Regions from separate parts of the Halomonas sp. A020 genome, predicted to be linked through region 3. Evidence: predicted binding sites of a transcription regulator. Region 3 holds the regulator's gene; each other region holds the start of a gene.
What was found. The regulator sigma-54, encoded in region 3, starts transcription at its own class of promoters, with help from an activator protein. The targets are predictions, from matches to a motif close to TGGCACNNNNNTTGCTNT.
Positions count from the first base shown of each region.

Region 1: a site for sigma-54 is predicted at 3,537-3,554, ahead of FRH_RS18365 (sugar phosphorylase). Genes of this name have one in related genera too.
Region 2: a site for sigma-54 is predicted at 7,553-7,570, ahead of FRH_RS10240 (NarK family nitrate/nitrite MFS transporter). Genes of this name have one in related genera too.

Region 1 covers NZ_AP022850.1:3,902,652-3,912,826, forward strand. Annotated here, with positions in the region: gene ribE (6,7-dimethyl-8-ribityllumazine synthase) at 1-442, opposite strand, end outside; gene ribBA (bifunctional 3,4-dihydroxy-2-butanone-4-phosphate synthase/GTP cyclohydrolase II) at 447-1,613, opposite strand; gene ribD (bifunctional diaminohydroxyphosphoribosylaminopyrimidine deaminase/5-amino-6-(5-phosphoribosylamino)uracil reductase RibD) at 1,686-2,834, opposite strand; gene nrdR (transcriptional regulator NrdR) at 2,834-3,331, opposite strand; gene FRH_RS18365 (sugar phosphorylase) at 3,588-5,348, shown strand; gene dsbG (thiol:disulfide interchange protein DsbG) at 5,484-6,266, shown strand; gene FRH_RS18375 (DUF6691 family protein) at 6,302-6,724, opposite strand; gene FRH_RS18380 (YeeE/YedE family protein) at 6,721-7,194, opposite strand; gene FRH_RS18385 (MBL fold metallo-hydrolase) at 7,226-8,092, opposite strand; gene FRH_RS18390 (methyl-accepting chemotaxis protein) at 8,292-9,893, shown strand; gene FRH_RS18395 (glycosyl transferase) at 9,955-10,175, opposite strand, start outside.
Region 2 covers NZ_AP022850.1:2,205,591-2,215,765, forward strand. Annotated here, with positions in the region: gene FRH_RS10210 (methyl-accepting chemotaxis protein) at 1-1,238, opposite strand, end outside; gene FRH_RS10215 (GNAT family N-acetyltransferase) at 1,582-2,085, opposite strand; gene FRH_RS10220 (LysE family translocator) at 2,195-2,827, shown strand; gene FRH_RS10225 (LLM class flavin-dependent oxidoreductase) at 2,838-3,830, opposite strand; gene FRH_RS10230 (SDR family oxidoreductase) at 3,941-4,627, opposite strand; gene FRH_RS10235 (nitrate regulatory protein) at 4,704-5,969, opposite strand; gene FRH_RS10240 (NarK family nitrate/nitrite MFS transporter) at 6,048-7,400, opposite strand; gene FRH_RS10245 (patatin-like phospholipase family protein) at 7,737-8,756, opposite strand; gene FRH_RS10250 (CZB domain-containing protein) at 8,841-9,938, opposite strand; gene FRH_RS10255 (murein L,D-transpeptidase catalytic domain family protein) at 10,093-10,175, opposite strand, start outside.
Region 3 covers NZ_AP022850.1:3,631,015-3,641,189, forward strand. Annotated here, with positions in the region: gene FRH_RS17115 (KpsF/GutQ family sugar-phosphate isomerase) at 1-254, shown strand, start outside; gene FRH_RS17120 (HAD hydrolase family protein) at 297-839, shown strand; gene lptC (LPS export ABC transporter periplasmic protein LptC) at 839-1,411, shown strand; gene lptA (lipopolysaccharide transport periplasmic protein LptA) at 1,420-1,914, shown strand; gene lptB (LPS export ABC transporter ATP-binding protein) at 1,928-2,686, shown strand; gene FRH_RS17140 (RNA polymerase factor sigma-54) at 2,792-4,207, shown strand; gene raiA (ribosome-associated translation inhibitor RaiA) at 4,305-4,613, shown strand; gene ptsN (PTS IIA-like nitrogen regulatory protein PtsN) at 4,618-5,085, shown strand; gene rapZ (RNase adapter RapZ) at 5,144-6,061, shown strand; gene FRH_RS17160 (HPr family phosphocarrier protein) at 6,100-6,369, shown strand; gene pmbA (metalloprotease PmbA) at 6,388-7,728, opposite strand; gene yjgA (ribosome biogenesis factor YjgA) at 7,824-8,345, shown strand; gene tldD (metalloprotease TldD) at 8,351-9,805, opposite strand; gene FRH_RS17180 (AsmA-like C-terminal region-containing protein) at 9,802-10,175, opposite strand, start outside.

The sequences.
Region 1 (10,175 bases), 270 kb from region 3:
CCATCGCCGCCATGGCCGCCTCAGTGCCTTTGTTACCCGCCTTGGTGCCGGCACGCTCGATGGCCTGCTCGATGGACTCGACGGTCAGCACACCGTTGGCTACTGGCGTATCGAACTCCAACTGAAGATGATTGATGGCCGTGTTGCAGCCCCCCGCCACGTACTCGAAGTGCGGTGTGCCGCCGCGAATGACGGCGCCAAGCGCAATCACCGCATCGGGCTTCATCACGTTGAGCACGCGCTTGACGGCTAGGGGCAGCTCCCATGCACCGGGGACGTGAACGATGTGGATGTTTTCCATGTCCACACCGTGGCGCGTCAGACTGTCGACGGCACCTTCTACCAAGCTATCCACGACGTGGTGATTAAAACGACCCACCACGATCACGTAGCGCCCATCGACGTCTACGAAGGTACCTTCAATTTGCGAAAGGGATTGCATCGATTTATTCCTGCTGAAAAGTTGGCTCGTCGGCCGTGTCATTGGGCCCCAGCCGCTCGACCACTTCTAGGTCGAACCCAGAGAGCGCTGAGAACTTCCACGGCGAGCTGAGTAGGCGCATTTTACCCACGCCGAGATGGCGTAGAATTTGCGAACCCGTACCAATCGTTAAATAATTGCCAGAGCCATCAGAGTCGCTGGTGCGCGGCTGACGCACGCGATCCAGATAGATATCTAGCTGATCCTTCAAATCTTGATGTGGCCGCCCGTCATCGATCAGTACGAACACCCCGGCAGGCGCCTGGGCAATCTGTTCGATGGCGCGGTGAGCATCCCAACGGCATTGATCGCCCTTCATCAGCCCCATCACATCGCGCAGGGTATCGGCCAAATGCACGCGCACGGTAGTGGCCTGCTCGGGTGTGGGCTGCCCGTTCACGAGCGCGAGGTGGTGAGCGCCCTGAATACGATCACGGAACACATGCAGCGCCAGCTCACCATGGACGGTGGTCACTTGCGTCGTTTCTACGTGATCTACCGTTTGTTCGTTGACGATCCGGTAGTGAATCAAGTCGGCGATGGTGCCTATCTTGATATCGTGTGCTTTGGCAAAGGCCTCTAACTCAGGGCGGCGGGCCATACTGCCGTCATCGTTCATGATCTCACAAATGACGCCGCTGGGATCTAATCCGGCCAGCGCGGCTAAATCGCAAGCGGCTTCGGTATGGCCTGCGCGACGCAGCACGCCACCGGGTTCGGCCATCAGCGGAAAAATATGCCCTGGCTGAACGATATCCGTCGGTTTGGCATTCGGCGCAACGGCGGCTTGCACCGTACGGGCGCGGTCGGCGGCTGAAATGCCGGTGGTGACCCCTTCGGTCGCCTCGATCGAGAGCGTGAATTTGGTGCCAAAGCCGGAGCCGTTATCGCGCACCATGAGCGGCAGATTGAGCTGCTCGCAGCGCTCACGGGTCATCGGCATGCAGATCAGGCCGCAGGCATAGCGCGCCATGAAATTGATATGCTCTGGCTTCACCATTTCGGCGGCCATGATGATATCGCCTTCGTTTTCGCGATCCTCATCGTCCATGAGAATCACCATTTTGCCCTGGCGAATGTCGTCTACCAGCTCAGCGATGGGGGATAAACCCTCTGAAGAGGAGTGCGCCATGGAATCTCCAAAAATTAGGCTCGCATCGTATGCGAATTCGGGCGTCAGGGTACCTTGCAATGACGGCTTGCGCTAGTCAGCGTGCGGGGCGGCTATGATCCACCAGTCGTTTCCCACGGTTCGCGACTCGAGGATCGTCAAGCGCTTTTGATCGGCCATCTGGGTCATTCCCGGCAGGGAAAACAGCGGTCTTGCCTCGCCGCCCAGCAATGTCGGCGCGACGAAAAGCTGCATTTCATCGACCAGGCCGGCTTCCAGCAGCGCGCCCGCAAGCGTCGCTCCCGTTTCTACCAAGAGTTCGTTCACCTGCTCATTATCTGCCAGCCAGCGCAGCATGTCAGCCAGTGCAATGCGCCCGCCTTCGGCAGGCAACACATGAATCTCGGCCCCGGCCTGCGCCAACCGGTGCCGTTTCTCTTCGCTGTGCTGGTCAGTGGTGATGATCAGCGTGCGCCCGGGCTCGCGCAGACACGCTGCCGCCAGAGGAAGACGCAGGCGAGAATCAAGAATCACTCGCAGGGGTTGGCGCTGGGTGATGTCGTCGGCGTTGCCCAAGGCTAATTGGTCGGCGCGCAGCGTCAACCGGGAGTCATCCATGATGAGCGACTCTACGCCGCTCAGGATGGCGCTCGACCGCGCCCGCAGGCGCTGCACCTGCGTGCGCGCCTGGGGCCCGGTAATCCATTGCGACTCACCTGAGCCCATCGCGGTCCGACCATCCAAGCTCATGGCCATCTTCAGCCGCACAAAGGGACGGCGGCGCACCATGCGCGAGATGAAGCCGGGATTGAGCGCCCGGGCGTCGGCTTCCAGCAAACCTACCTGCACGTCGATACCGGCGGAGGCCAAGTGTGCGATACCGCCACCGCTGACCTGGGGGTTGGGGTCTTGCATCGCGACCACCACGCGACGGACACCCGCCTTGGTCAGGGCCACGGCACAAGGGCCCGTGCGCCCCGTGTGAGAACACGGCTCTAACGTGACGTACGCCGTCGCGCCCTGTGCAGCGTTGCCTGCCGCTTGAAGCGCATGGATTTCGGCATGAGGTTCCCCAGCCCGCACGTGATACCCCTCCCCCACGATGCGAGCGTCTCCATCGCTATCGAAGCGCACGATCACGCACCCCACTCTTGGGTTAGGGTCGGTGGTGTAAAGTCCCCGCTTGGCCAGCTGAATCGCGCGGGCCATGTAGCGATGATCGGCAGTGGAGAACTCACCCATTATGACGCTCCGTTCGGTGATCCCTGCCCGGCCGGCTCATCGGAGGGCTCTTGGGAGAGCCGATCGATTTCAGCACGAAACTCATCCAGGTCCTGAAACTTGCGGTATACAGAGGCAAAACGAATGTAAGCCACTTGGTCGAGGCTACGTAACGCTTTCATGACCGCCTCGCCCACCTCCCGGGCGTTCACCTCACGGTCACCACGTGCGCGCAACGTTTGACGAATGCGCTCTACCGAGGCTTCGATCGCCTCGGCACTGACCGGGCGTTTTTCCAGTGCGCGGAGCATCCCCGCACGTAGCTTTGCTTCATCGAAACTCTCGCGAGAACCGTCGGACTTCACCACCCGCGGCATGATCAACTCAGCGGTCTCGTACGTCGTAAAACGCTCATGGCAGCTGGCGCACTGGCGGCGTCGGCGCACCTGGTCACCCTCTGCCACCAGCCTGGAATCCGTCACTCTCGTATCGTTTGCACCACAAAAAGGGCAATGCATGGCAGTCAACCTATTATCAGTACGCACTAAAACCAGTACGTGCAGCGTGTCAGCCTGAACGAAGGGACGCAGCGTCACGGTGCGTGCTCTACGAGCCCTTCGCTATTTTGTAAACTGTTTTATCGCCAGCTGTCGGCGGTAGCCGACCGCCGAGCTATCGCATGGCGGTGTTATACGGCCCCTATCTCGACGTATTGTAACGATTTGGCACACAAGCTGCAGCGTTTGTCGAAGGATGATTGAAAGGACGCCCGTTATGACCGATTTCGAAAAGACCGTTCACCACTACCTCACCCACCTATACGGCCCGCGTGCAGGGGAAGTGCAGCGGCGAATAGGTCAACACGTCGCGCATTTTCGCGGGGGAGCAAACGCTGCACCGACCGTTAACGGTCAGTCTGTCGATGCACCAATGTGGAGCGAAAAGGATCAGTGGGTCATCTGTTACGGCGACTCGATCGTCGATGAAGGAACGCCACCGCTAGCCGTGCTGGATACGTTTTTGCAACGTTATCTGGGAGACACCGTCAGTGGGGTTCACGTGCTGCCCTTTTTCCCTTGGAGCAGCGACGACGGCTTTTCGGTGATTCATTATCGTGAGGTCAATAGTGAGCTGGGCGCGTGGTCGGACGTCCAAACCCTAGCCAGCCACTACGACTTGATGGCTGACTTGGTACTCAACCATGTCTCCCGAGAGTCGCTCTGGTTCGTCGACTATCTCACCGGCAGCCTACCCGGGCGCGACTATTTCATAGAGGTGGATCCTGACACGGACGTTTCCCAGGTCACCCGCCCGCGCAGCAGCCCGTTATTGGTGCCGATCTCGACGCGCCGCGGCACCCGCCACGTATGGGCCACCTTTTCGGAAGATCAAATCGATCTCAACTTCGAAAACCCGGACGTGCTGCTCGAGTTCGTCGGCATTTTGCTGTTCTACCTGCAGCAAGGCGTGCGCATCATTCGCCTGGATGCAGTGGCCTTTCTATGGAAACGGCTCGGCACCCCGTGCATCCATCTGCCAGAGACCCATACCGTCGTGCGCTTACTGCGCGCTATCGTGGATGAGGTGGCGCCCGGCACGCTGTTGATTACCGAAACCAACGTGCCACACGCCGAAAACATCAGCTACTTTGGCTTGGAGCGGTTGACGCAGGGCACTCCCGACGAAGCCCACATGGTGTATCAGTTCGCCCTGCCCCCGCTTTTACTGCATACCCTGACCCGCGGGGAAGCGACGACGCTACAAACGTGGTTGAACAGCCTCCCGGTACTGCCGCCGCAGTGTACCTACTTGAACTTTACCGCCAGCCACGACGGTATAGGTGTACGGCCTCTTGAAGGCCTGCTACCCGACCACGAGCGTGACGCGCTGCTGGAATTGATGCATCGCTTTGGTGGGTTTGTCAGTATGCGCAGCAATCCTGACGGCAGCGACACGCCCTACGAGATCAATATCACATGGTTCGAGGCGATGCGCGGCACTCGCCGTGGCCCGGACCCGTGGCAAATTGCACGCTTTCTCTGCAGCCAAGCGATCATGCTCAGCTTGCAAGGGATCCCTGCGCTCTATATCCACACGCTCACCGGCACGCTGAACGATGTGGAAGGTGTGGAACGTAGCGGCCGCCTGCGCTCGATCAACCGCCGACGCTGGCAGCTCGATGAGCTTGCCTTGTTATTAGAGAGCCCCGCCACCCCGACTCATGACGTTTTTCATGCCCTGCATCGGCTGCTAACACAGCGTCGTCAAGAGCCCTGTTTCCACCCCAACGCCCCGCAGCGCGTGATCGACACTCCCCCTGAGCTGCTCGCCCTCGAGCGTGGCCCCCTGCCTGACGGTCGACGCCTACTCGCGCTCTACAACGTGACCGATGGCAAGGTCGATCTCACTCACGCAGGGGATGCCCTCCATCAAACGCTTACTCAGCATGACTGGCAGCCGATCGGCAGCGCGAGTACTCACCATGACGCGACGCTGCCACCCTATGCCGTGTGCTGGCTGGTGGCTGACGCTTGACGCTTGCGACATAACGACTCAGGCATCCATGATCGTCACTCTTACATAATCATCCGCTGCGATACTGTGTGACGATCATGTCACGAGGCAAGGAGGCGCGAGTGCCCCACGCCGTTTTACTGAAAGGATTATGCGATGTCATGGGTTTCATTAAAAAGTCTCGGTCGTGTCAGCCTGCTGGCCGCGACAGCTAGCACTGCCTTTGTCAGCTTCGCTGACGAGCTGCCCGCGCCCATTCAGGCGCTCGCCAACCAGGGTTTGACGATTCATGGTCAGTTCGATGCACCGGGCGGAATGCGCGGCTTTGGGGCCAGCGTGCAAGGGCAGGACATGGCGATTTATCTCACCCCCGATGGAGAGCATGCGATCATTGGCACGCTGGTCGACGGTGAAGGCACCGACCTGACTGAGGCCCAGCTCGATGAGCACGTACGAGCGCCGCTGGAAGCCGACACGTGGGCGCTGCTCGAAGAGAGCCACTGGATCCAGGATGGCAACCCGGATGCGCCACGCGTCATCTACACGTTCACTGACGCCAACTGCCCCTACTGCCGTCAGCTGTGGCAGCAAACCCGCCCTTGGGTAGAGGCTGGCGAAGTGCAGCTGCGCCATATCATGGTGGGTATTCTAGCCCCCAATAGCCCGGCACTCGCCGCCACGATACTGGGCGCCGAGGCCCCATCCGCCGCGCTACATCGCCATAGTGAGGGCGATGAACTCTCTCCCAGCGCACAGCCACGAGACATCGAAGAGCAAGTCTACGACAACAATCAACTCTTCGAACAGCTCGGCCTCTACGCCACTCCCACCAGTGCGTTCCAACGCGAAACCGACAGCGGCACGGTCCGCATAGACCGTATTCAAGGCCTACCCAGCGACGAGCGCTTCATCGAGATGATGGGTAGCGAAGCGCCATGAGAGCGTCGATGCGGCTGGTATTGCTGCCCATTTGGCTAGTGGGACAGCCGCTGAGCAATGAACCAGCCCAACACCATGGCCGCCAACAGCGCGAGCAGCGGCAACGTTGCTCCGCCGATGGAGGCGATCGCAGGACCAGGGCAGTAACCCGATAGCCCCCAGCCCACGCCAAACAGCGCCGCGCCGCCTAACAGTTTGGCGTCCAGCTCTTGCTTGCTCGGCAGTTGGAAGTGGGTGCCAAACAGCGGCGTGCCGCGAGCGAAGACCACGCGATAGCCCACGAACGTGGTGCCAACGGCGCCACCCAGTACGAACATCAACGTCGGATCCCAGGCACCAGCCACATCCAAAAAGCCGAGCACGCGCGCGGGGTCGGTCATCCCGGAGATCGCGAGTCCGACACCGAACAGCAGGCCAGCGAGATATCCCGCCGCTGTTTTTACCGCTGGAACCCTCATGCTCCACCTCCCATGACATGGCGAACCACATAGACCGTCGCGATGGCCGCGACCAGGAAGGTGACGGTGGCCGCCATCGACCGAGGTGCCAAACGCGCCAAGCCACATACGCCGTGACCGCTGGTACAGCCACTGCCAAGTCCCGTGCCTACCCCTACCAGCAGGCCTGCCAACAGCATGAGCGGCACGCCGCCTGCGGGTTCACCGATCACCGCACCGGGCACGCCTGCCACGTTACCCAGCCCGCCCCCGGCCGCCATCACCAGCAACGGGCCGCTGACTAACCCAGCCAAGAACGCCATGCGCCACGCGCTGTCTCCTCTCGGGCGCTGGGTCACCAGCCCTCCAATGATGCCGCTAATACCGGCAATACGGCCCAGCGCCCCCATTAGCCATACCGCTGAGAGGCCTATCAACACGCCTCCCATCAACCCTTGCAAACTTGCCAACCCATTGGCTGTTTCATTCATGACTGATGATCTCGCCTTCTACTTTCCAACATCAAAACCGGTTGATCGGCACTTTTAAATACACTTGCCCGTCATCTTCTGCTGGGGGCATTTCCCCCGCCCGCATATTGATCTGCACCGAAGGAATGATCAGGCGCGGCATACCTAACGTGGCATCCCTCTCGGTACGCATCTTGACGAACTCCTCTTCGCTAATGCCGTCATGCACATGGACGTTCGCTCGGCGCTGCTCGGCCACGCTCGTCTCATGTTGATAGTGCTCACGTCCAGGTGCTTGATAGTCGTGGCATAAAAACAGCCGCGTTTTTTCGGGTAGCGCCAGCACTTTCTGAATGGATTGATAGAGCGTGCGTGCGTCGCCGCCGGGGAAATCGCAGCGCGCGGTACCGTAGTCCGGCATGAACAAGGTATCCCCCACAAACGCGGCGTCGCCTATCACGTAGGTCAGACAGGCGGGCGTGTGGCCCGGCGTGTGCAGCACCCGCCCTTCGAGCCCACCAATGGCGAAGACATCGCCCTCTTTGAAGAGCGCATCGAACTGGCTGCCGTCTCGGGCAAACTCCGAGCCTGCATTGAAGGCTTTACCGAATATTTCCTGCACATCGACGATATGGGCACCAATACCGGTCTTGCCGCCTAGCGCCAAGTGTAGATAGGGGGCCGCCGACAGATGATCGGCGTGTACGTGCGTTTCTAAGATCCATTCCACCGTCAACCCCTGGCGGCGCACAAAGGCGATGATCTGCTCCGCCGAGCGAACGTCGGTGCGGCCAGCGGCGTAATCGAAGTCCAGTACGGAGTCGATGATGGCGCACGCAGCACTGTCGGGATCTTGCACCACATAGCTGAATGTATTGGTAGGTTCGTCGAAAAAGTGGGTCACGATGGGGCGTTGCATCGAGAGCCTCCCATTGATGGATAACTGTCGTTGAGTACGTGCCCTGAGTGTAGCGCAAATAAAGTTATATATTTATACCATTAAAGAATTAATAGTGCTTTCCATCCCTACTTTTCGATTCACTCGACTAAGGTATGAACGATAATGGCCGATAACAGTGAGGGCTTACTTACTGCTTGGAATTTTTTATAGGGACACCATGAACCGTTTGACAACGACACAGAAACTTTGGGGCACGCTGGGCATCATTTGGGTGGCGATGCTACTGCTGGTGGGGTGGTTAGCGTGGGAAAACCGCCAAACCATCGAAAGTGAACGACGCGACAGTATTCAGCATATCGTGAGCAGCATCCATGGACAGTTAGAAGCGCTACAGGCACGCGCCGAGAGCGGCGAACTGACCGAAGAAGAAGCGCAGCAGCGAGCCATCGACAGCATCGCCAGCGTTCGTTTTGGTGAGGGGGAGTACGTCTTTGCTTTCGATGACGATTTAGCGATCGTTTCGCACCCTAACCGCCCCAGAGGCGAGGATATGAGCGCCTATCAAGACGCCAGCGGTATGCGACTCTATTCAGCCTTTTTGGACGTTGCCCAAGCCGGTGGTGGCCACGTGGACTACTACTCACGGCGTATTAGCGGTGACGACCAAGTGCCTAAAGTGAGCTATGTTGCCTACCTGCCAGAGTGGGGCTGGTCGCTGGCGGCTGGCGTGTATGTCGACGATATCAATGCCGCCTTCATTGCCCGGTTGATTCGTTCCGCCTTCATCCTCTTGGTGATCGGTGTACCGGTCACCCTCCTGATGGGCTGGGTCATTCGTGACGTTGCCCGCCGACTGGGCGGTGATCCACGCTATGCCGCCACGGTAGTACGTCACATCGCCGATGGCGATCTTACTCAAGCGGCCACCCTCTCCGCTAACGATCAGCATAGCTTGTTGTATGACATCAACCGCATGCGCGAAACGCTGGCTGGGACCATCAGTGACATTCACCACGGCGCGGATCAGGTGAATCACGGCGTGGAGCAAATCGTTGGCGTCAACGAAGAGCTTTCCACCCGTACCGAAGAGCAAGCTGCGTCGCTGGCGGAGACCGCCTCCAGCATGGAGCAGCTAACGGCAACGGTGAAGCAGAACGCCGACCATGCTGACCATGCTCGTACCCTCGCCACCAAAACGGCGGAAAGTGCTCAACGTGGCAGCGACGCCATGGCGTCGGTGATTCATACCATGGAGAACATCAACAACAGCGCCACGCAGATGAGCAGTATCGTCAATACCATTGATGCCATCGCGTTCCAGACCAACATTCTGGCACTTAACGCTTCTGTAGAAGCAGCCCGCGCGGGGGAGCAGGGGCGTGGTTTTGCGGTGGTGGCCAACGAGGTTCGCCAGTTGGCTAGCCGCTCGGCGTCTGCTGCCCAGGAGATCAAAGGTTTGATCGAAAACGCGGATGCTCAGGTGGTCGCAGGCAGCCGCCAAGTTAAAAACACGGGTGAAATGATCAACGGTGTAGTGGCTGACATTCAGCAGCTCAGCACGCTGGTGCAGGACATCTCGGCAGCCACCATCGAACAAAGCAGCGGTATCGAGCAGGTCAATCAGGCCGTGACACAGATGGACCAAATGACGCAGCAAAACGCAGGGTTGGTACAGCAGAGTAACCACGCGACCCAGCAACTCGCGCAGCTGAGCACCCAGCTCCGCCATTTAGTGACGAACTTCAAGCTCGACCACCAAGCACCACAGGCCGCCATTACCCCACCTATGGCCCGCTCCTCCTCCTTTAGCGATTTTTAATCGCCCAGACATGGCCTCCGCCTAGCACGGCGGAGGCCATGCCATGCCTAATACGCCTCGACTAGACCTTGCCTTGATTATCCAGCTCTACCGCCTCGTGCATCCTGGCCAACAGGTCGGGCACGGCGGCTTGTACGCGGTTCCAGCTAGGAATGAAGGGCCGCTCCCGGGGATTGTCCAAAAACAGGTTTCCCGCTTCCAACAGGTTGCTGGCAAACAGCTCTACCGCCTGCTCTTCACAGTGACGATCCAAACTGAGGCCATTCATGGTGGCGTCGTGAT
Region 2 (10,175 bases), 1.4 Mb from region 3:
ATCTCTTTGGAGGATGAGGAGGTCTTGGTGGCGAGCGAACGCACTTCATTGGCGACGACGGCAAAGCCTCGGCCATGCTCGCCTGCGCGAGCGGCCTCTACCGAGGCGTTTAGCGCGAGTATATTGGTTTGGAAAGCAATCGAGTCGATGACCTGAACGATGTCATGTACTTTGTGTGACGTCTCTTCGAGCTCATGCATCAGTTGACGCGTATGCTCGGACGCCTGTTGACCGTTGGAGGCTTTTTGAGCCGCGTCTTGGGTGAGGCGTTCGGCTTGCCCGGCGGTGTCAGCATTCTGGCGTACGATCGAGGAGATCTCATCCATGCTTGCGGCGGTTTGCTGAAGCGCGGCGGCCTGCTGCTCGGTACGCGATGCCAAATCCTGACTGCCGCTGGCAATTTGTTTGGAGCTGCTGGCCACGGCTTCACTGCTTTGATGGAGCGTGCCGATCATCTCTTCGAGTCGCTCTTGCATATCGTCCATCGCCGCGTAAAGGCGGCCAATCTCATTGCTGCCGCGCTCTTCGATCGTACTGGTGAGATCACCCTTTGCGATGTTCTCACAAATTTGCACGGCGCGTTGTAACGGGGAGAGTAAGAACTTGTTGATCGTGGCCTGCATCGTGACGTAGAGAATCAGTGCTAGCACTACCAAAAGGCCGACGGTGATCCCTAGCACTTGGCTATCGCGCAGTGTTTCTGCCGTTTTTGTATTGCCATAGTCCAACGCAAAGCGGTTAAAGTCGCCTACCGCTTGGCCAAACGCTAAAAATGCTGGGTTGATGTTCTCTTTATAGTCGATCAGTCCCTCGATATCTGCATTGGCGAGCATGTTTCTAAGTTCACTTGATGCTGCAGCGTCGTAGGTGTCATTGATCGTAGAAAGGTAGGAAAAACGCGCGTCCTCAGAGGCCGTTGGTACGCTATTCATGGCATCGATCCTTGCATCCGAAACACCGAGGCTCTCGTTCGCCGAGGCCAGCGCATCGGCAACCCGCGCGGTCAATCCATTTTGGTAGTACTGGGAAAGCCGCTCTAAACGAACGCGCATTTCCATCAAATTGGTTTCTGCCCTAGCGGCCGAGCTTGATTGCACGGCGCTGATGCTATTGACCTCTTCCAAATAGGCCGCGGCTTTACGCTCCCCTAAATAACCCAGAAGTCCTATTGCCATCAGCATGAGAAGAAGGATCGCAAGAGCTCCTGCTATCAAGTTTTTGACCGATATTTTTTGCATGTCCATTACCTTTTTTGCCCCCAACACCTGACGTGGCGTTAGCTCGGGACTTTAAAGGTAGCAGTGATATTTTAATATAAATTAATAAAATAGAAGCGTGCGTTGATTGTGTTAAACGATGATTTTTGATTGTTTTACGAAAAAAAGATTGGGGATTGTTTCAAAAAGTGTCTTAAGTAAGCGTTAAGGTTTCCAGATCAGGGAGTGAATAGCGTTTGTGTGCTATTTGTGTGTGGTCGCGAGAGAGAATGAACACCACGGATACTCTCGCGCGACGATGTTGTCGTTTGCAGCGTTGAATGACGGTAGGGCGGTGGCGTGCTGTCAGGGTAGAAGCGCTTGGTTAGTGTGGGACTAGTGCTTTGTACATGACGTGGGTATCCACATATCCTAATGAAGCATGCTGATAGGCGTTTGGCACGGTACCGACGATCTCGAAGCCAAGGCGTTGCCATAAGCCCACGGCCACGTGATTGCTGGCGACGACGGCGTTGAACTGCATGGCTTTGAACCCCTGCGTCACGGCCTCTTGCTGTGAGTGTTCGCACATGGCGCTTGCCACCCCTTTGCCCCGCGCTTGCGGCGTGACCATATAACCACAGTTACATACATGCTGGCCGGGGCCTGCGGCGTTGGCCTTCAAGTAGTAGCTGCCCAGCAGTGCTCCCTGCTCATCTTTTACCGCCATGCTAAGACGTGGCGTTTGACACCACAGCGCAAACGCTTCCTCTTGGCTAATGTGGGGGTCTATCGCGTAGGTTTTCTGGGCGGCTACAATGGCTTGAAACGTAGGCCAGAAGAGCGCGAACTCTTTGGCGGTCATCGGCGAAAACTGAAGGCTGGACATGAGGTGTCTTCCATGGGTGTCGTCATGCGTAACGTTAGCACACTCCAATGCGTATCTGCGCGACGGGTACGTTGATAAGTGAACCACTGAACCGCAAGAGGGCAAGACCATGACCGTTGAGAGTGCACTGACGTATTTTCTGGCGATTTTCGTTTTCGCCGTGACCCCCGGACCGGGTATTTTTGCCCTGCTGGCGAAGGGAATGGCATCGGGAGCGCGCTCGTGTATCCCGTTAGCCTTGGGAATGACGGTCAGCGATGTGATTTACCTGCTGCTGGCGTTTTACGGTTTGGCGGCGCTGGCGGAACACTGGGGAGACGCCTTTACGCTACTGCGCTACGCTGGCGCCATCTACCTGTTCTATTTGGGCTGGAAAATGTGGACCGCCGAGGTATCCCCGCAAACGCTCGACGCCCTCCCAGCCAGCCGTGGCGCTTGGCGTCGTGATGCTGCAAAGAGTTTTCTGCAAGGTTTCATGATCTCGGCCTCCAACCCGAAAGTCATTCTGTTCTATATCGCTTTCTTACCGACCTTTATCGATCTCACCGTGCTCGACCGCAGCGATATGGTGTTGGCGGTCGGGTTGACGCTGGTGGGGCTGATGATGGGATTGATGCTGGTCGCCTCATGTGCGTCTTCCGCGCGCCGCTTCTTTCAGTCCGAGCGCGCACAAAAAGGCACCAACCGCACGGCCGGTTCGCTGATGTTCGCAGCAGGCGCTTTTCTGGTTGCTAAAGGTTAAGGCAGACAGTTTAACGAACCGCCTCGGCGACGATCTCATAACTCCGCAAGCGATCCGCGTGACTGTAAAAATCGCTATTGATCATCAGCTCGTTGGCCCCCGTGCGTTCTTGAAACGCGGCTAGCTGTGCTTTGATCGTTTCTGGGCCACCGATGATGGCCGCTCCCAAAAACTGCTCCACCTGGGCGCGTTCCATGGGTGACCAATCCAAGGCATCGACCGGTGGCAGCGATTGGGTCGGCTTCCCCCGGATCAGGTTCAAGAATTTTTGCTGGGCGGTGGTGGCCAAGTAGTGCGCCATCTCGTCGCTATCAGCCGCCATGACCGGCAAGCCGACCATGGCATAGGGTGACTCTAAATGTGCGGAGGGGCGGAAGTTGTCTCGATAGAGACGGAGTGCTTCGAACAGATAGCCCGGGGCGAACTGGGCGGCAAATGCGAAGGGCAGGCCCAGCTTCGCCGCAAGCTGGGCACTGTAGCCGCTAGAACCCAGTAGCCAAATGGGCACGTGTGTGCCCTGACCGGGCACGGCTTTGACGGTTTGGCGGGGATCCTCGTCGTCTAAATAGCGGCGCAACTCTTCTAACCGCTCCGGAAAGTCGTCGACACCTGCATGGGCGTGACGGCGCATTGCTCGCATGGTCGCCCCATCCGACCCAGGGGCTCGGCCAAGGCCCAGGTCGATGCGCCCAGGATAGAGCGTCTCAAGCGTGCCAAACTGCTCAGCAATGACCAGCGGTGGATGATTGGGCAGCATGATGCCACCGCTACCCACGCGTATCGTGGACGTTTGCCCCGCCACGTGACCAATCAAGACCGAGGTGGCGGCGCTGGCGATACCGGCAATGTTGTGGTGCTCGGCTAGCCAGTAGCGCCGACAGCCCAGCGATTCTGCATGCTGGGCCAGTGATACGCTGTCACGGAACGTTTCGCCTGCGCTTCCGCCTTGACGAATGGGCGCAAGATCCAGAACGGAGAGGGCGGTGCTCGCAAGTTGGCTCATAAATCACCTAATAAACGTGCATGGTCAGCGGGCTATTTTTGTTAGCACGCTTCATAATGCAGCGTTTATGTGGGCGGCCAAGTGCAATTACAACCGCCGTGGCGTTGGGGTCACTCTTTGGGGGGCGTCGGGCGTACCAAGATTTCATTGACATCGACGTGTGGCGGCTGAGCGAGCGCGTAGATCACCGCATTGGCAATATCGCGGTCTTGCAGCGCATACTCGGGCGGCTCGTCGAAAAACGGTGTGTCGACCATACCGGGTTCGATCAATGTGACCCGCATGCCGGAGCCGCGCAACTCTTCGCGCAGGTTGTAACCAATGCCCGTGACCGCCCATTTGGTGGCGCTGTACATAGAACCGGGGATGGTCGTGCGTCCCGCGGCCGAACCGGTCAACAGCACGTGTCCTTGACGGCGTTTCAGCTCCGGCAGGCAGGCTTGCAAGGTTAGGCCAACGCCGTAAATGTTGGTCAAAATCATCTCCCGCCAAGCGTTATGGTCGGCGCTGCTAAAACCGCCGGGCGAGCCCCCGCGGCCTGCATTGGCGAATACCGCGTCGATACGGCCGAACGTTTCGATGGCGTGCTCCACCATGGCTTGCTGCTGGTGTAAGTCGGTGACATCGACGTCGCATGTGAGCACGTTCTCTGGGCCGAGCTCTTGGGCAAGGGAGGTCAACTTATCGGCAGAACGCGCGGCCAGCACCAGTTGATACCCTTCTCGGGCCGCTGCCCGGGCGGTGGCCGCGCCAATGCCGCTGGAAGCGCCGGTAATTAACAGTACGCGGTCTTGCATCGTTGGCTCTCCTTGCTGTCATACATGAACCTTCAGCATGGCCAAAACCGAGTGCGGTTGCAAACGAGCGCCCTCGCTAGGGTGTATCTTGCTGTCGTTGCAGCATGGCAGAGAGATCTAGGATCGAGCGTGCCATATCGGCCATGCTTCTGCTTTGATCCATCGACGTTTTGCGCAGAAAACGGTACGCCTCCTCCTCGCTCATCGACTGATGGGCCATGATGAGGCCTTTGGCTCGTTCGATCAGCTTCCGCTCCCGCAGCGCTTTGCGCGTGTTTTCCAGTTCGTCGCTGAGTCCTTGCAGACGACTCGACTGCGCATGCGTCAATTCCAGCAGCGAACGACTCAGCGGCGAATGGAGAGCAGTGGCGGTCAAATCGCCCAGCGGTTGAGAGGGGCTAAGCGCCAGCAACTGTTCGCAGGGGGCTGGAAGTGGTCTGTCGGGTGTGGCCGAGGCGTGATCCAGCGCCGCTTGTGCGTGGGCGATTTTATGGTGGCATAGGGCCATGAGCTGCGTGTTGAGCGTGTCTTCCACCGTTTTGATGGTATCGATTCGTAGGGTCGTCAGCTCATACCAGGTTTCCCCCAAGGTGTTGCCCGACGCCGTTCGATGTTCCGAGCGTTGGCAGGCGATGTCGCGTAGCTGGCTAATACCGGCCAGCGTTCGGGGCGAAAGCGACTGTTCCCAAGCGCTCAGTGCTTCTGGGGTGGCGAATTCGGCAAACGTATCGAAGCAGCGTTGCTGGGACTCGACGAGTTCGTTGAGCAGCGTGCGATGAGCGTCATCGAAATGGCCTAGGGTAAACCCAAAGGCACCGCAGGCACGCTCTTGTCCGGCAAGCTCCTTGCCTTGCATGAGGTGGAACGTGGCTACCAGAGCGCGGGTGATGTCTGGATCGACAGCCGTGTCTGCGGCCTCGAAGACGATCGCCAATAAACCGCTAATCAGGTGATTGAATGCCTGCGTGGCCGCGTCCGGTGAAATATGAAAGGTATCGATGGCTCGACGCAGGGCATCGAGCTCATCCAGCGCTAGCCAAACGCTGGCAATGCGGCGCAGCAAGCGTGCGGTGGCTTGAGGTCGAGCTTCCTGGCTGAACGTTTCTAAACGCAGGCGCATCGAGGCTTCGGCCGATTGACTATGTTGAACGTAGGTCGTTCGGCGGGTTTTGAAACGCTTACCTTGTGAGGCCAGGTAAATCGTCGAGGCGCCGCGTTCGCGCTGCAGCACATGAATGAACTGGCTGATATCGCTCACGATATCCACGGTCGTAGCGAGATGGTGAAGGTTATCGATGTCGCAGCGCAGGGCAGTAAAGAGAAGCTGTTGGGCAGAAGACATGGTGATTTCCTTGATACTCGCCGCCAAAAGTCAAACGCCCCCGCAGCAGCACACTGGCAGGGGCAATATTCACCGATATTAGCGTAGTGAGAGAGCACCTGCCCCCGTATCGTCGCCGACGGCATCACGGTATGCGCTGGCCTCTTCGGCTTCGGTGGCCTCGCTAAAACGCACCACCAGTACGCAAGACGCTAGTACCAACACGGTCAGGCCCAGGTAGAAAAGGCCCTGCTGGTAGCTCAAGCTTTCGCTACGAAACAGAAACGCCGCAGACACCGCGCCCACGTTGCCGCCGGCCCCTACGATACCGGCCACGGCCCCCAGGGCTTTTTTGTTGATAAAGGGCACGACGCCAAAGGTGGCGCCTTCGGCCATTTGCACGAAGAGGCTAAATACCAGCATGATGCCAATGGCTAGGCTGAGCACGTGCATTTGGGAAAACGCCACTAGGGCAATGCCTTCGCACACCAGCGCTATGAAAAGCCAGCGAACGCGCCCTTTGAGCCCACCATGTTTGGCGAACAGATCGGAAAATACGCCGCCCAGTGTGCGAGCGAAGATGTTCATCAAGCCGAAGAGTCCGGCAATGAGCCCAGCGGTCGCCAGGGTCAGATCGAATTTGTCGAAGAAGTAGATGGCGGCAATGTTATTGATCGTTAGCTCGACGCCAAAGCAGAGCCCATACACGACGAACAGTGCCCATACGCGGATATCCTTCGCCGCCGCCAGGAAGCTTTGGGCGGCACCGTGCTCACCGGTAGCGGGTGGCAGCTCACCGCGTGCGCGCAGCTCGCTGAAGTTGCCATTGGGGGCGTCTTGTGTGAACAGCCAGTAGGCAATACCGGTAAAGAACAGCACCACACCAGGCACCACCATGGCGAGTCGCCAGCCGAGGGCTTCGTTCACGCCGAGCATCAGAACGCCGGCGAAAATCAGCGGCATGACGATTTGGGTGGTACCGCCGCCCAGGTTGCCCCAGCCAGCGCTGGTGGCATTGGCGGTGCCTACCACGTTGGGCGCAAACATCAAGGTGGTGTGGTATTGGGTAATGACGAACGATGCGCCGATGGCGCCAATCGCCAAGCGTGCCAGTAAGAAGGTCTCGAAACTGTCGGCAAGGCCAATTCCCATTACGGGAATGGAGCCCAGCATCAACAGGCCCGTATAGGTTTTGCGTGGGCCGATACGGTCGCAGAGTACACCGATCAGCAGCCGAACGATCACGGTGATCGCCACCGAGGCGATGATGGTATTGCCGATTTGGGTTTGCGTTAGCGCGAGATCCTCGCGCACCACGGCCATGAGTGGTGCGATACCGAACCAGCCAAAAAAGCAGATATGGAATGCAAACCAGGAGAGGTGAAAGGCCCGCATTTGCGGCGTCGAGAAATTGAGCAACCGGATACGGTTGGCTTTGTTGCGGATCTCCATGGGAGTGACCTCACAGCGTACGAACGAGTTTGTCGAGACGCAACGCGCAGGCGTTACGTGGTTACGGGAACATGCCTTCATCGTTGAAGGTCAGGTCCGACGCACTCGTACCCTGTTGGGCCTGGTCCACGCCTATCACCATGTAGAAAAAATAAGCAAATACTCCGCCATCACTCTTTTAAATCAGTGAAAACAGTTGGTTAAAGATTTTGCTTAGATAGGAGACTGCTTGGCAAGTGGCAAAGACGGGGGAGAGTAGAGCACTTAACGCTCGTTTAGCGCACTCTGCTTGGGCAGCGTGCGCTAAGTTGGGGCAGTGGCTGGGCGTGAGCGCGCTTATTCGTGTAGGTAGACCGCATCGATATCGAGTGTGGACACCCTGCCAAGGGCATCGAAATGCGTGGCGAGCCAATGCTCGGCCGCCTCTCGGCCTTGCTCGAATAGGTGACAAAGGAAGGGCCATTCGGAGTTGAGCTTACTGGAAACCGATAGGTTATCCAGGGCTTGGTCGCCGCTAATGCGGTGAAAGAGGGCCTGCTGATAGCAGTTCTCGATACCTTGCTCTTCGAGAGCGTGCTTGAGTAGTGCGATCATGCGTACCTCTTTGATCAGCGCAGCGTTGAAGGTGATCTCGTTGAGGCGGTTCATGATCGCCGAGGCGGAGGTGGGAAGCTCTTCGCGACGAATCGGATTGATTTGCACCAGCAGGATGTCCCGCGCGCTGCACTCCTCCATGAGAGGGAACAGCGCCGGATTGCCCATGTAGCCTCCGTCCCAATACGCTTCGCCATCGATCTCCACCGCTTGAAACATGAACGGCAGGCAAGCGGAGGCCATGACGGCGTCGACACTCATCTCTTCGCGGCGAAAGACGCGCTGCTTGCCCGTGCGTACATTGGTAGCCGCGACGAAAAGCTTGAGCTGGTCGCACTGGCGTACGCGTTCGAAGTCGATATGAGCCGCCACGATATCCCGTAGCGGATTCAAATTGAGTGGGTTGAGTTGGTAAGGTGATACCAGGCGCGTCATCAAGTCCATGGCGATATAGCCCGGCGAGTGGTCGAGGCTCCAGTTGCCGGTCAGAATATCCATAGGGGAGCGGCGAATGGGGCTGGCCATGCCTGCGCGGCTAACGGCCTGCCAAAACTCCCGCAGTGCCTGACGCGCCGCTCGCTTTCCGCCTCGAGTCAAAGCATCAGCCATCACCACGCCGTTCATGGCGCCTGCGCTGGTGCCGCTGATGCCCTCGATCTCGATGCGATCATCTTCCAGAAGGCGGTCGATCACCCCCCAGGTATACGCGCCATGAGCACCTCCGCCCTGTAGCGCGAGGTCGAGCTTTTTTACCGGTGCCATCGTCATCCTTTCCGTCTTTGATGGAAGTGCCTTTAGCATGGCATAAAAGTCGCCGGACGGAAGAATGGGGAACTACCCCGCAGACTAGGGAGCGTCGGCCAACGGTGATGAACGGGTCTGGGGCAGCGGCTGGTCGTACACCGCATGCTCCATCAACCGGTCGAGCTGCTGGGCCAGCGTCACGCTGGCCTCTTCCATGAGCGCCAGCGAGGCCAGCTCGCCGGTCAGGCCCCCCTGTCGGGAATAGCGCAAGGCCTCTAGACCGCTCTCATGGAAACGGCGGTGAGCCACGGCCAGTGCACGGTAAGCATCGCTTTGCTGATAGCGGCGACTGTCACCTGCCAAGTACCAGCGACCCAGCGCGCAGTGGTGCTGATCCGTAAGAGGAACTTCTTGGGAAGCTGATAATAGTTGCTGGTAAAGACGACTTTTCCACACGGCATGTTCCACTTTGGCCGCGTGTAGACAGGCCGTCGTAGTGCTGTGGTGGATCACCTTGTACATATGGCGTGCTTGGTCGGTGAGCTGTTCGATCACTTGTTCGGCGTCTTGCGCGGCGCGCGCCAAAGCGTTTGCGCTTTCGCGTTGATGGCCAAGGACCCGAGCATCCTCCTTCAGCATGGTAGCCGTTTGCTCGACCCATTGATCCAACTGGTGCGCCAACTGCTGGGTGCGCTCGGCCAGGTGCTGGATGTCGCTCACCACGGCGGTGAGGCCGCTGGGCGCTTCCTGAACGTGAACCGCTTCGAGTGCCGTGCTCATCGCCAAGGCTCGGGTATGACCAGCCATACGGGCGAGTTCGACGCTCATGCCGCGCAGCTCGTGAAGGGCCGTGTCGCTGGCGAGTGGCGCCGCGTAATGCGTATCGGCCTGCTGGTGCCTTTGACACTGCTGTTGAAGATGTTGAGACGCTTTTTCTGCGTCATGTAGCCGGGTAAACAGGTCGGTGAGCGTGGCGCGTTCACTGGCAAGCTGTTCGGCGTGCCGTTCGGCGCCCTCTTCTAGGGATGTGAGCATATCCGCGCCTTTGGACTGAAGCATACTCACCGACTCCAGGGGCGTCATTAAGCTAATCGTGCGGCAGCCCCGCGTGCTCTTGGCCACGGCCAATTGAGCGTGTAGCTCGGCGACTTGCTGCTCCAGGCGGCGGATCGTTTGATAGGGGTGCATAAAGGCAAACATTGACCGGTACCTTCAGTGATGACGCAATTTGTGATGTTTTGTCACAAAGTATTGCAGAAGGTTTTTATGTTTGCCTGTGAAGCGTGGCCTTAGCTGATGAAAATCAGCCTCTTGTCATCGCAAAAAAGGAGCATCGCCATACCACTCGCCTGCGCTATTTCATCTCGGCTAGGTGCATGGGCGTCGACGACTCACAGCGTAAAAACGCTGACGTGGCTAACCACTCTTCATCCGGAT
Region 3 (10,175 bases):
AAGGCCGTTTGGCAGGTGTATATACCGACGGTGACCTGAGACGCACATTGGACCAATTTCATGACTTGCGCGATGTGCGAGTCGACGACGTCATGACGCGCCCAGGCAAACGCATCGGTCCTGACGTGCTAGCAGCCGAAGCGGTACGTATTATGGAAGATAGCCGGATAACCGCGCTGGCCGTCGTCGACGAGCAACAGCGTCCCATCGGCGCGCTACATATGCATGACTTACTGGCCAGCGGTGTGATTTAACTGCGTGATAACGCTTTTTGCCATGGATGTTAAGGAGGCTATATGGCCCTACCCGATGCACTACTCGACCGGCTCCGCCGCGTAAAACTACTTGCGCTAGACGTAGATGGCGTTTTGACGGACGGCCGACTCTACTTTCAAGCCGACGGCATCGAGATCAAAGCGTTTCACACTCAGGATGGGCATGGCTTGAAACTGCTCAAACGCGTTGGCATTCATGTGGCGCTCATCACCGGCCGCGATTCGCCGATGGTCAGCCAGCGCGCTGCGGCACTAGGTATCAGCCATGTGCATCAAGGCTGCGAAGACAAACTCACGACCCTGCGAGCCCTCTGCCAGCGGCTGGATATTACGCTCGAACAAGTCGCTTACTGCGGGGACGACCTGCCAGACTTGGCACCCATCAAGCGCGCAGGCGTTGGCATCACGGTCCCCAATGCACCCGATTATATGCATACCCACGCCGATTGGATCACCGAACGGCTGGGCGGGCACGGCGCGGTGCGTGAAATTTGCGATACGCTGCTCACCTCCCAAGGGCATTGGGATGCCGTACTCGACACCTATCTTCACAGGCACTCATGATGGGCGTAAAGCTCAGAAAACGAGTTTGGGTAACGGCACTGGTCGTCGTCCTGGGCATGCTTTTGGTTTGGCTCGACCCGCGCAGCGCCCAAGAGCGAGATATCGACGAGCAAGCGCGCGCTCAGGAGCCAGGTCATGTATTAGAGAATGCCGAAATCACCCTATTTGGGGAATCGGGGACGATTCAGCAGTCGCTGGTCACTCCCCGGCTAGTGCATACACCTCAAACGGCCATGACAGATGTCGTGTCGCCACGTGCTACGCTGTTCGATAGCGAACAGCGGGAGTGGTTGGCGACCGCGGATACCGGCACCCTGAATACCGATACTCAGGCCTTGACGCTGCGCGGGTCTGCCCGGCTGCTCGCGCCTGAAGAGGGTTGGCAGCTCGATACACAGCAACTCAACTACGATGGCGTGACCCGCCACGCCTGGAGCACTACGCCCGTGCTGTTGCAGCAGCCCCCTCAGCGTATGGAAGCTTCCCGCATGGACGTTTGGCTGGATGACAGCCAGGTCCGCCTGACCAACAACGTGCGCGGCGTGCATCCGCCGGCCACTCGTACCCCCTAGGAGTCGCGATGAATGCCTCTCTCCGCAGCACCCTCTTTGCTTTAACGCTACCGCTGGCGACGGCTGCCATGGCGCAAAGCCAAGCACCCATCGAAGTAGAAGCCGACCGCCTGGACCTCGACCAGCGCGCGGGCACCGCAGTTTACTCAGGTAACGTGGATATTCGTCAAGGCGAAATGCAATTGCGCGGCGAACGCGTCGAGATTCAGCGCAATGATGCAGGGGAACTTTCTCAAGCCATTGCCACGGGTGAGCGTGCCTACTTGCGCAATCGTCTCGACGACCAGGAGACCCCCATGGAAGGTTGGGCACGGCGCATCATCTATCATGTCGCCGAACGCCGCGTGGAGCTGATCGACCAAGCCGAACTGACCCAGCAAGGCGACCGCTTTCAAGGGGGCCGCCTGGAGTACTTCATCGACCAGGAAGTGGTGCAAGCTCGCTCCGACGTGAACGGTAGCGACAACCAGCGCATTCGCATGACCCTTCAGCCGGAACAATAGGGAGCGCCCACACGTGGCAGCATCAACGTCTGCAGATTCCGCACCTGTCAAAACGCTCTACGCCCACCACCTAGCGAAGAGCTACAAACGCCGCCGTGTCGTCAAGGACATCAACCTGGAAATCGCCCAGGGCAGTGTCGTTGGACTGTTGGGCCCCAATGGAGCCGGTAAAACCACCTCGTTTTACATGATCGTCGGACTGGTCAAATCCGATGCGGGCAATGTGGGTATCGACGATCTGGATTTGACCCACGCGCCCATGCACGAACGCGCCATGGCAGGCATTGGGTATCTTCCCCAAGAGGCCTCCATTTTTCGCAAGCTCTCGGTAGCCGATAACATCATGGCCATCCTCGAGACGCGCAAAACGCTCGATCGCAGTGCCAGAGAAGCTCGCCTGGAGTCACTGCTCGAAGATTTTCATATCACCCATATTCGTGACAACCTAGGCATGAGCCTCTCAGGAGGCGAGCGCCGTCGAGTAGAGATCGCGCGGTCGCTGGCCACCGAGCCCGCGTTCATTCTACTCGACGAACCCTTTGCAGGGGTCGACCCTATTTCGGTCGGCGAAATCAAAACCATTATCCGCGCACTCAAAAAACGCCACATCGGCGTCTTGATCACCGACCACAACGTGCGTGAAACCCTGGATATTTGCGATATCGCCTACATCGTTGGCGATGGCCACATCATCGCCAGTGGAAACGCCCAGGAGATTCTCAATAACCAAAAGGTCCGCGACGTCTATCTGGGCGCTGATTTCCGGCTCTAAACCGAGGCCTGACCAAACTTTTCTTTTAGTGGCATGCTTATTGCACTTGCACCTAGCCATAACTCGCTCTAGGGTGGAGCTTTCTGATTAACGAGTGGTTCTCAGATGGTCATGAAAGCTTCTCTCCAATTGCGTATCGGCACACAGCTGACCATGACACCCCAGCTGCAACAGGCCATTGCCCTGCTGCAGCTCTCTACGCTGGACCTCCGTCAAGAAATTCAGCAAGCACTTGACGCCAACCCTATGCTCGAGCAAGAGGACGAGTTTGGGGAACAGGCAGTCAGCGAGCCGCAAGAGGCCGAGTGGTCTGACAGCATTCCCAACGAACTCTCCGTCGACAGCGACTGGTCGGACACCTACCAAGACATGGGCAGTCTGAGCGGTGGTAGCGAAGGACCCGACTTCGAGCGCCAAGCCGCTGGCCAAAGCCTGCATGGCCATTTGCTGTGGCAACTGGCCATGACCGATGTCAGCTCACGGGAATATGCAATTGCGGAGAGCCTGATCGATGCGCTGGACGCCAATGGTTATCTTACCCAGCCGCTCAACGACATTCGTGAAGGGCTCAAAGCACAAGGTCATGACGGCTTGAGCCAACGGGAAGTGGAAAATACCCTACTGCGCTTGCAGCAGTTCGAGCCGACCGGCGTGTTCGCTCGCGACCTGCGCGAATGTCTGATGCTTCAACTTGCTGCGTTGCCGGAAGACACCCCGCTATTGATGCCAGCCAAACGGCTGGTACGACAGTTTTTGGAGGCGCTAGGCAAAGACGATATGCGCCTCCTCAAGCGCCGTTTGAGCCTGGACGATGAACAGCTGGATGACGTCATTCGATTAATTCGCAGCCTCGATCCCCGACCCGGCAGCGCCTACGGCGTGACCGACGATAGCTACATCACTCCCGATCTGGTCGTGCGCCATGACAACGAAGGCTGGCATTTAGAGCTCAACCCGGACGCTCTTCCACGGCTACGCATCCAACCCGACTACGCCAGCTTGATCAAACGCGCCGACAAGAGCCAGGACAACCAGTTCTTGAAAGAGCACCTTCAAGAAGCGCGCTGGCTGATCAAAAGCCTCTCTAGCCGCAATGACACCTTGCTGCGCGTGGGGCGTGAAATCATCGCTCGCCAAATTGGCTTTCTAGAGCACGGCGAAGAGGCCATGAAGCCACTGATCTTGGCCGACATCGCCGAAGCCGTAGAGATGCATGAGTCGACCATCTCACGCGTGACGACACAGAAGTTCATTCATACACCGCGTGGCGTGTTCGAGTTGAAATACTTTTTCTCCAGTCAAGTCAGTGGCCAAGACGGCGGCGACAGCCACTCGAGCACGGCCATTCGCGCACGTATCAAAAAGCTCATTCAAGAGGAGCCCTCAGGCAAACCGCTCTCCGATAGTCGCTTGGTGACGCTTCTCGAAGAGGGCGGAATAAGCGTGGCACGACGTACCGTCGCGAAATATCGCGAGTCGATGGGCATTCCCTCTTCGAGCGAGCGCCGCCGTTTACGCTAGTTAAACGCTTGGTCGTGACAAACTCACCGCAAGGGCTTTGCAATAGCGTAAAAAGGGTTACAATCGAAGTACAGCCCGATGGATAAGGAGCACGTCAATGCAAGTAAACATCACTGGTCATCACGTTGAACTGACTGACGCCTTGCGTGACTACGTTAACGAAAAGCTGGAACGCGTCGAACGACACTACGACAATATCACCACGGTACAAGTGACCTTATCTGTCGAAAAGGAGCGCCAGCAGGCAACGTGCACGCTACATGCCGCCGGTGCTGACCTTCATGCCGAGGCACTCGATAACGATATGTATGCTGCCATCGATGCCCTTGCGGACAAAATCGATCGTCAACTCGTCAAACACAAGGAAAAAGCACAAGCTCGCGCTCAAGGCGCAGGCGTGCGTTAACTCAATGACGTTGGAAACCATTCTCCCCCCGGAGCGCGTGCTTTATGACGTACCCGGGGGCAGCAAAAAGCGGGTGCTGGAGTTTTTCAGCACCTTCATCGCCCAAAACACGCCCAGCCTTGACAGCCAAGAAGTGTTCAGTCGTTTGATTGGGCGCGAGCGTCTTGGCAGCACGGGGATTGGCAACGGTGTTGCCATTCCCCACGCAAGAAGCCCACACTGCAGTGCCCCCATTGCTGGCTTTTTGAAACTGGCGGAACCCGTCGATTTCGATGCCATCGATGGGGACCCGGTCGATCTCGTGTTCGTTTTGCTGGTGCCTGAAGAAGCCGATGACACGCACCTTGCTTTGCTCGGACAAGTCGCGACGATCATGAACGACGCCGATACTCGCCAACAGCTGCGCAAAGCAGGCAGCCAAAAAGAACTGTTGACGCTGATAACGGCCAAGATACGCGAACAAGCTGCGTAACAGATCTACTCCTTCAATTTGTCTTTACTTCTTACGCTCAAACGCCAAGAGAGACGCTATGCAACTGGTGATCATTAGCGGCCGTTCAGGTTCCGGTAAGTCTATCGCCTTACAAGCGCTGGAAGATCTTGGCTATTACGCGATCGATAACTTGCCTGCCATGCTGTTGGGCTCGCTTATCGACGAGTTGCGCGCCCAGGGTGAGCGCACCCGGATTGCCGTCAGTATCGACGCACGCAACTTACCTACTGCGCTGGAGCGTCTGCCAGCGCTACTTGAAGAATTGCGCCACCGGGAAATTCGTTTTCAGGTGATCTACCTGACAACCGATGCGCGTATTTTGCTGGAGCGTTACTCGGCCACCCGCCGTCGTCATCCCCTCACCCGTGATAGCGACATGACGCTGGAAGAAGCGATCAACAAAGAAGAAGAGACGCTGAATGACATTCGCGACCTCGCCGATTTATTGATCGATACGTCTCGACTCTCCGTACACGATCTGCGACGCCGCATTACCGACCAAGTAGCTCATCAGCGCCAGCATCAACTGACGCTCACCTTCGAGTCCTTTGGCTACAAACGCGGCGTTCCGCTGGATGCCGACCTCGTGTTCGACGTACGCTGCTTGCCCAATCCTTATTGGGACCCTACTCTGCGCCAATATACCGGTCGCGACGCCAACATCATCGACTTCTTGAGCGGCTACCCCGTGGTAGAGGCCATGGCAAGCGATATTGAAACGTGGCTGGAGAAGTGGCTACCGGCTTATCAAAATAGCCATCGCAGCTATATGACCGTGGCCATTGGCTGCACGGGCGGCCAACACCGGTCCGTTTATATGATCGAGCAGCTTGCACAGCGGCTCGTCAAACAAACAGGGGAAGTGCAGTTGAGGCATCGCGAGCTAGGGCTGCAGTACACGCTCAGCGAAACGCCGACAACCCAACATACGGCGGCGACGCCCAGTACTCCCTGAGCCCTCCCTAAAACTCCACTCGGCAAAAAGGAACCAGAGTGCCCGAAAGAACGTTGACCCTTACCAATCAGCGCGGCCTTCACGCCCGCGCAGCCACCAAACTGGTTCAGTGTGGCCAGCAGTTCTCTGCCCAGATTCATGTGTACAAGAAGCAGCAAAAAGCGGATGCTGCCAATATCATGTCACTGCTCATGCTCGCCGCGCCCTGCGGTACCGAGCTCACCGTCATTGCAGAAGGGGAAGACGCCGAACGAGCGCTCGATGCTATCGAGGCGCTATTCGACGCTCGGTTTGAAGAAGATCAGTAATCGATGCAGCGTGAACGCTTAGCTGCCCGCCACGGTCATCGCATCCACCAGCCAGCTCCCCGTGTGAATGCTGCCCCGTGTATCCGTGTCATCCCCTACGCCACTCAGCCCGGCAAACATCTTGTTCAGGTTACTGGCGATCGTGAACTCCTCGATTGGGTACTGAACTTCACCGTTTTCAATCCAAAAGCCTGCCGCTCCCCGCGAGTAATCACCGGTCACACCGTTCACCCCCTGCCCCATGAGTTCGGTGACCCAAATACCTTGCCCCATCTGACTCAACAGCTCGGCTCGTGGCGTTAACGGAGCCAGCAGGCGTAAATTGCGCGCGCCACCTGCATTTCCAGTCGAGTGCATACCTAAACGCCGTGCGCTATAAGCAGAAAGCATGTAGCTGGCAACCTGCCCCCGATCGATGAATCGATTATTACGGGTTTGCACGCCCTCGGCATCGAACGGCGAGCTCGCCGTCGCCCCCACTTCCATGGGTCGCTCTTCCAAGCCAAACCAATCGGGAAAAAGCGGCGTTCCCAGACGGTCACACAGAAAAGAGGCTTCTCGGTATAGCGCACCGCCTGCCAAGGCGCTCATTAGATGACCGATCAGGCCGCTGGCTAGCGTAGGGTCGAACAGCACCGGAAAGGTACCGGTCGGTGGCCGACGCGCACCCAGTCGGCGAAGCGTGCGAGTTGCCGCTTCTCGACCGACTTCTTCCGGGCTGCGTAAATGGTGTGGATTACGTGCGGCGGTGTAATCATAGTCGCGTTGCATACCCTGATCGTCCTGGGCGATCAGCATGCATGAGAGCGAGTGATTGCTGCCTTTTTGAGTGCCCAAAAATCCGTGGCTGTTGGCATAAACACGGACACCCTCGCCGCTGGAGAGTGACGCACCCTCCGACTGATGAATCCCCTCCGCGCTGCGTCCAGCCTGCTCGCAGCGAAGGGCCAGGTCGATGGCCTCATCCGTGGTGAGCGTCCACGGGTGGTGGACTTTCAAATCGGGTAGCTCGGTGGCCATCAGCGACGCGTCTGCCAAACCGGCGGCAGGATCTTCTCCGGTATAGCGCGCGATCGCGAGCGCTTTCTCGACCGTTGCGCGAATCGACGCGCTGCTGGCATCGGTAGACGAGGCGCTCCCCTTTCTCTTGCCCACGTATAGCGTTACCGCAATTCCCTGATCGCGCGACAGCTCAACGGTTTCCACCTCGCCTAAACGAACGCTGACGCCCATGCCTTGATCGACGCTGGCACCCACTTCAGCAGCATCTGCACCTAGCTGCTTTGCTAGGGCAAGCGCTTCTTCAGCGCGCTGTGTCAGTAATGCCTGCTGCGCCGATGCATCAAATGCCTGTGCCATGTGGCCTCCTTTTCGCCTGAAACGCGTTGGCGGATCAATGTTGTGGTCACAGCCTGATATAATGCTGCGAACGAATCTAATCTGTGAGTAGCTATATGCCCAAGCAACGTCCCGAGCCAATTGACATCGACGAACAGGTAGAGCGCCCCAGTAAATCGCAGCTAAAGCGAGAAATGCACGCCTTACAGGCGCTTGGCGAAACCCTGATTGCCATGAACCCCACCGAACGCTCACGCTTTCCGCTGTCTGACGATATGCTGCGCGCCATCGATGAAACCGCTCGCATTCGCTCCCATGAGGGCCGCCGACGTCACATGCAGTACGTTGGCAAGCTCATCCGCAAAGAGGATCTAACGGCCATTCAAGGCGTTTTCGACGCCATCGAACAAGAAAAAGAGCAGCGCGATCATGCTTTTCATCGCCTGGAAAAGTGGCGAGACCGCATGATCGACGAGGGCGACGATGCCGTCGATCTCTTCGTGGTCGATTATCCCAATGCGGATCGGCAAGCGCTGCGCCAACTCGTGCGCAACGCGCGTAAAGAACGCGAACAGGGCAAGCCCCCCACCAGCTCGCGCAAGCTGTTCAAACACCTGCGTGAGACGCTAGCGCTGTAAGCCAGTCATGAAGACTGCGTACCGCCGACGGTCAGCTCATCCAGCTTAAGCGTGGGCTGACCGACACCGACGGGCACGCCCTGCCCCTCTTTACCACACACGCCAATGCCGGTATCCATCGCCATGTCATGGCCAATCATCGACACTCTGCCCATGGCTTCGGGCCCGTTGCCTATCAGCGTCGCGCCCTTGACCGGCGCTGTGATCTTGCCATCTTCGATCATGTAAGCTTCGCTGGCCGAAAAGACGAACTTACCCGAGGTAATGTCTACTTGACCGCCGCCAAAGCTGACGGCATAGATACCCCGCTTGACGCTTTTGATGATGTCGTCAGGATCATCCTGCCCCGCCAGCATGATCGTGTTGGTCATACGTGGCATTGGCAAATGCGCAAACGACTCGCGACGCGCATTACCGGTGGGCGCCATTTTCATCAAGCGCGCATTCAGCTTATCCTGCATATAGCCCGTCAAAATACCGTCTTCGATCAACGGCGTGTACTGACCGGGCGTGCCTTCGTCGTCCACACTGAGCGCGCCACGGCTATCGGCCACCGTGGCATCGTCGACCACCGTGACGCCCTTGGCGGCGACCTGCTGCCCCATCCGCCCGGCAAACGCCGAGCTGCCTTTGCGGTTGAAATCGCCTTCCAATCCGTGCCCAACGGCTTCGTGCAGAAGAATACCAGGCCAACCCGCCCCTAACACCACCGGCATCTGCCCGGCCGGTGCGTCGACGGCCTCCAGGTTGACCAGCGCTTGACGCACCGCTTCTTTTGCGTAGCGCTCGGCCACGCCTTCATCACGCAGACGCGACATCGAGTAACGACCACCGCCGCCCGCGCCACCGCGCTCCCGGCGGCCGTTTTTGGCCGCAATCACACTGACGTTGAAACGCACGAGGGGGCGAATATCGGCGGCAAGGGTGCCGTCGCTGGCGCGTACCAACACGACTTCGTAGGTGCCAGAGAGCGACGCGCTCACTTGGCTGATACTGGGATCTGCGGCTCGCGCTATGCGATCGGCCTCTTTCAACATCGCGACCTTTTCTTCCGCTGATAACCCGGCAAGCGGATCGATTCCTGAATAACGCGCGGCGGCGCTGACCGGCGTTACTTTCTGACCGGGTAACTGTTTTCCGCTGCGAACGATACCAGCCGCCGTTCGCCCGGTGTCCATCAACGCATCGGCGGTGATTTGATTGGAGTACGCAAACCCCGTTTTCTCACCCGCCAGCGAGCGCACGCCCACGCCACCATCAATGTTATAGCTGGCCTCTTTGACCTCGCCATCCTCCAGCACCCACCCTTCTTGCCAAGTTCGCTGAAAATAGAGATCGGCATAATCGATGCCCGCTCCCAGGGCATAACCAAGGCCAGTATCCAGGGCGTCAAGATCGAGACCACCAGGGGTAAGCAAAATGGAAACGGCAGACTCGATATCGCTTGTTTGTGGGGTCATTGGGGGCCTTCTAAAGTCACTTGCGGCGAGGTCCAAGGACCTCGCACGCGATAATAGAGAGTGGTTGCTTGATCCAACGCATCGCCGAATAGCTGGTCGGCAATGAATAGCGCGCCGCCAACGATGGGCGCGCCGACCGCAATGGCGGCGATGGGTAAACTTTGGCTCACAGGCAGTGTGACGCCGAGACGCTGATCGAGTTCACGCTGTAAGAGGTTAACACTTCCTGTCAGCGTCAGCGTGGTCGCAGGGGCATCAATTTGTAGGGGGCCGCGCAGCAGCAGCTGCCCCTGGGCCACGTCAGCGGTACCGTGCACACGATCGAAGGCGGTGCCTTGACCCGTCAAATCGGAAAAATCGAAGCGCAAGC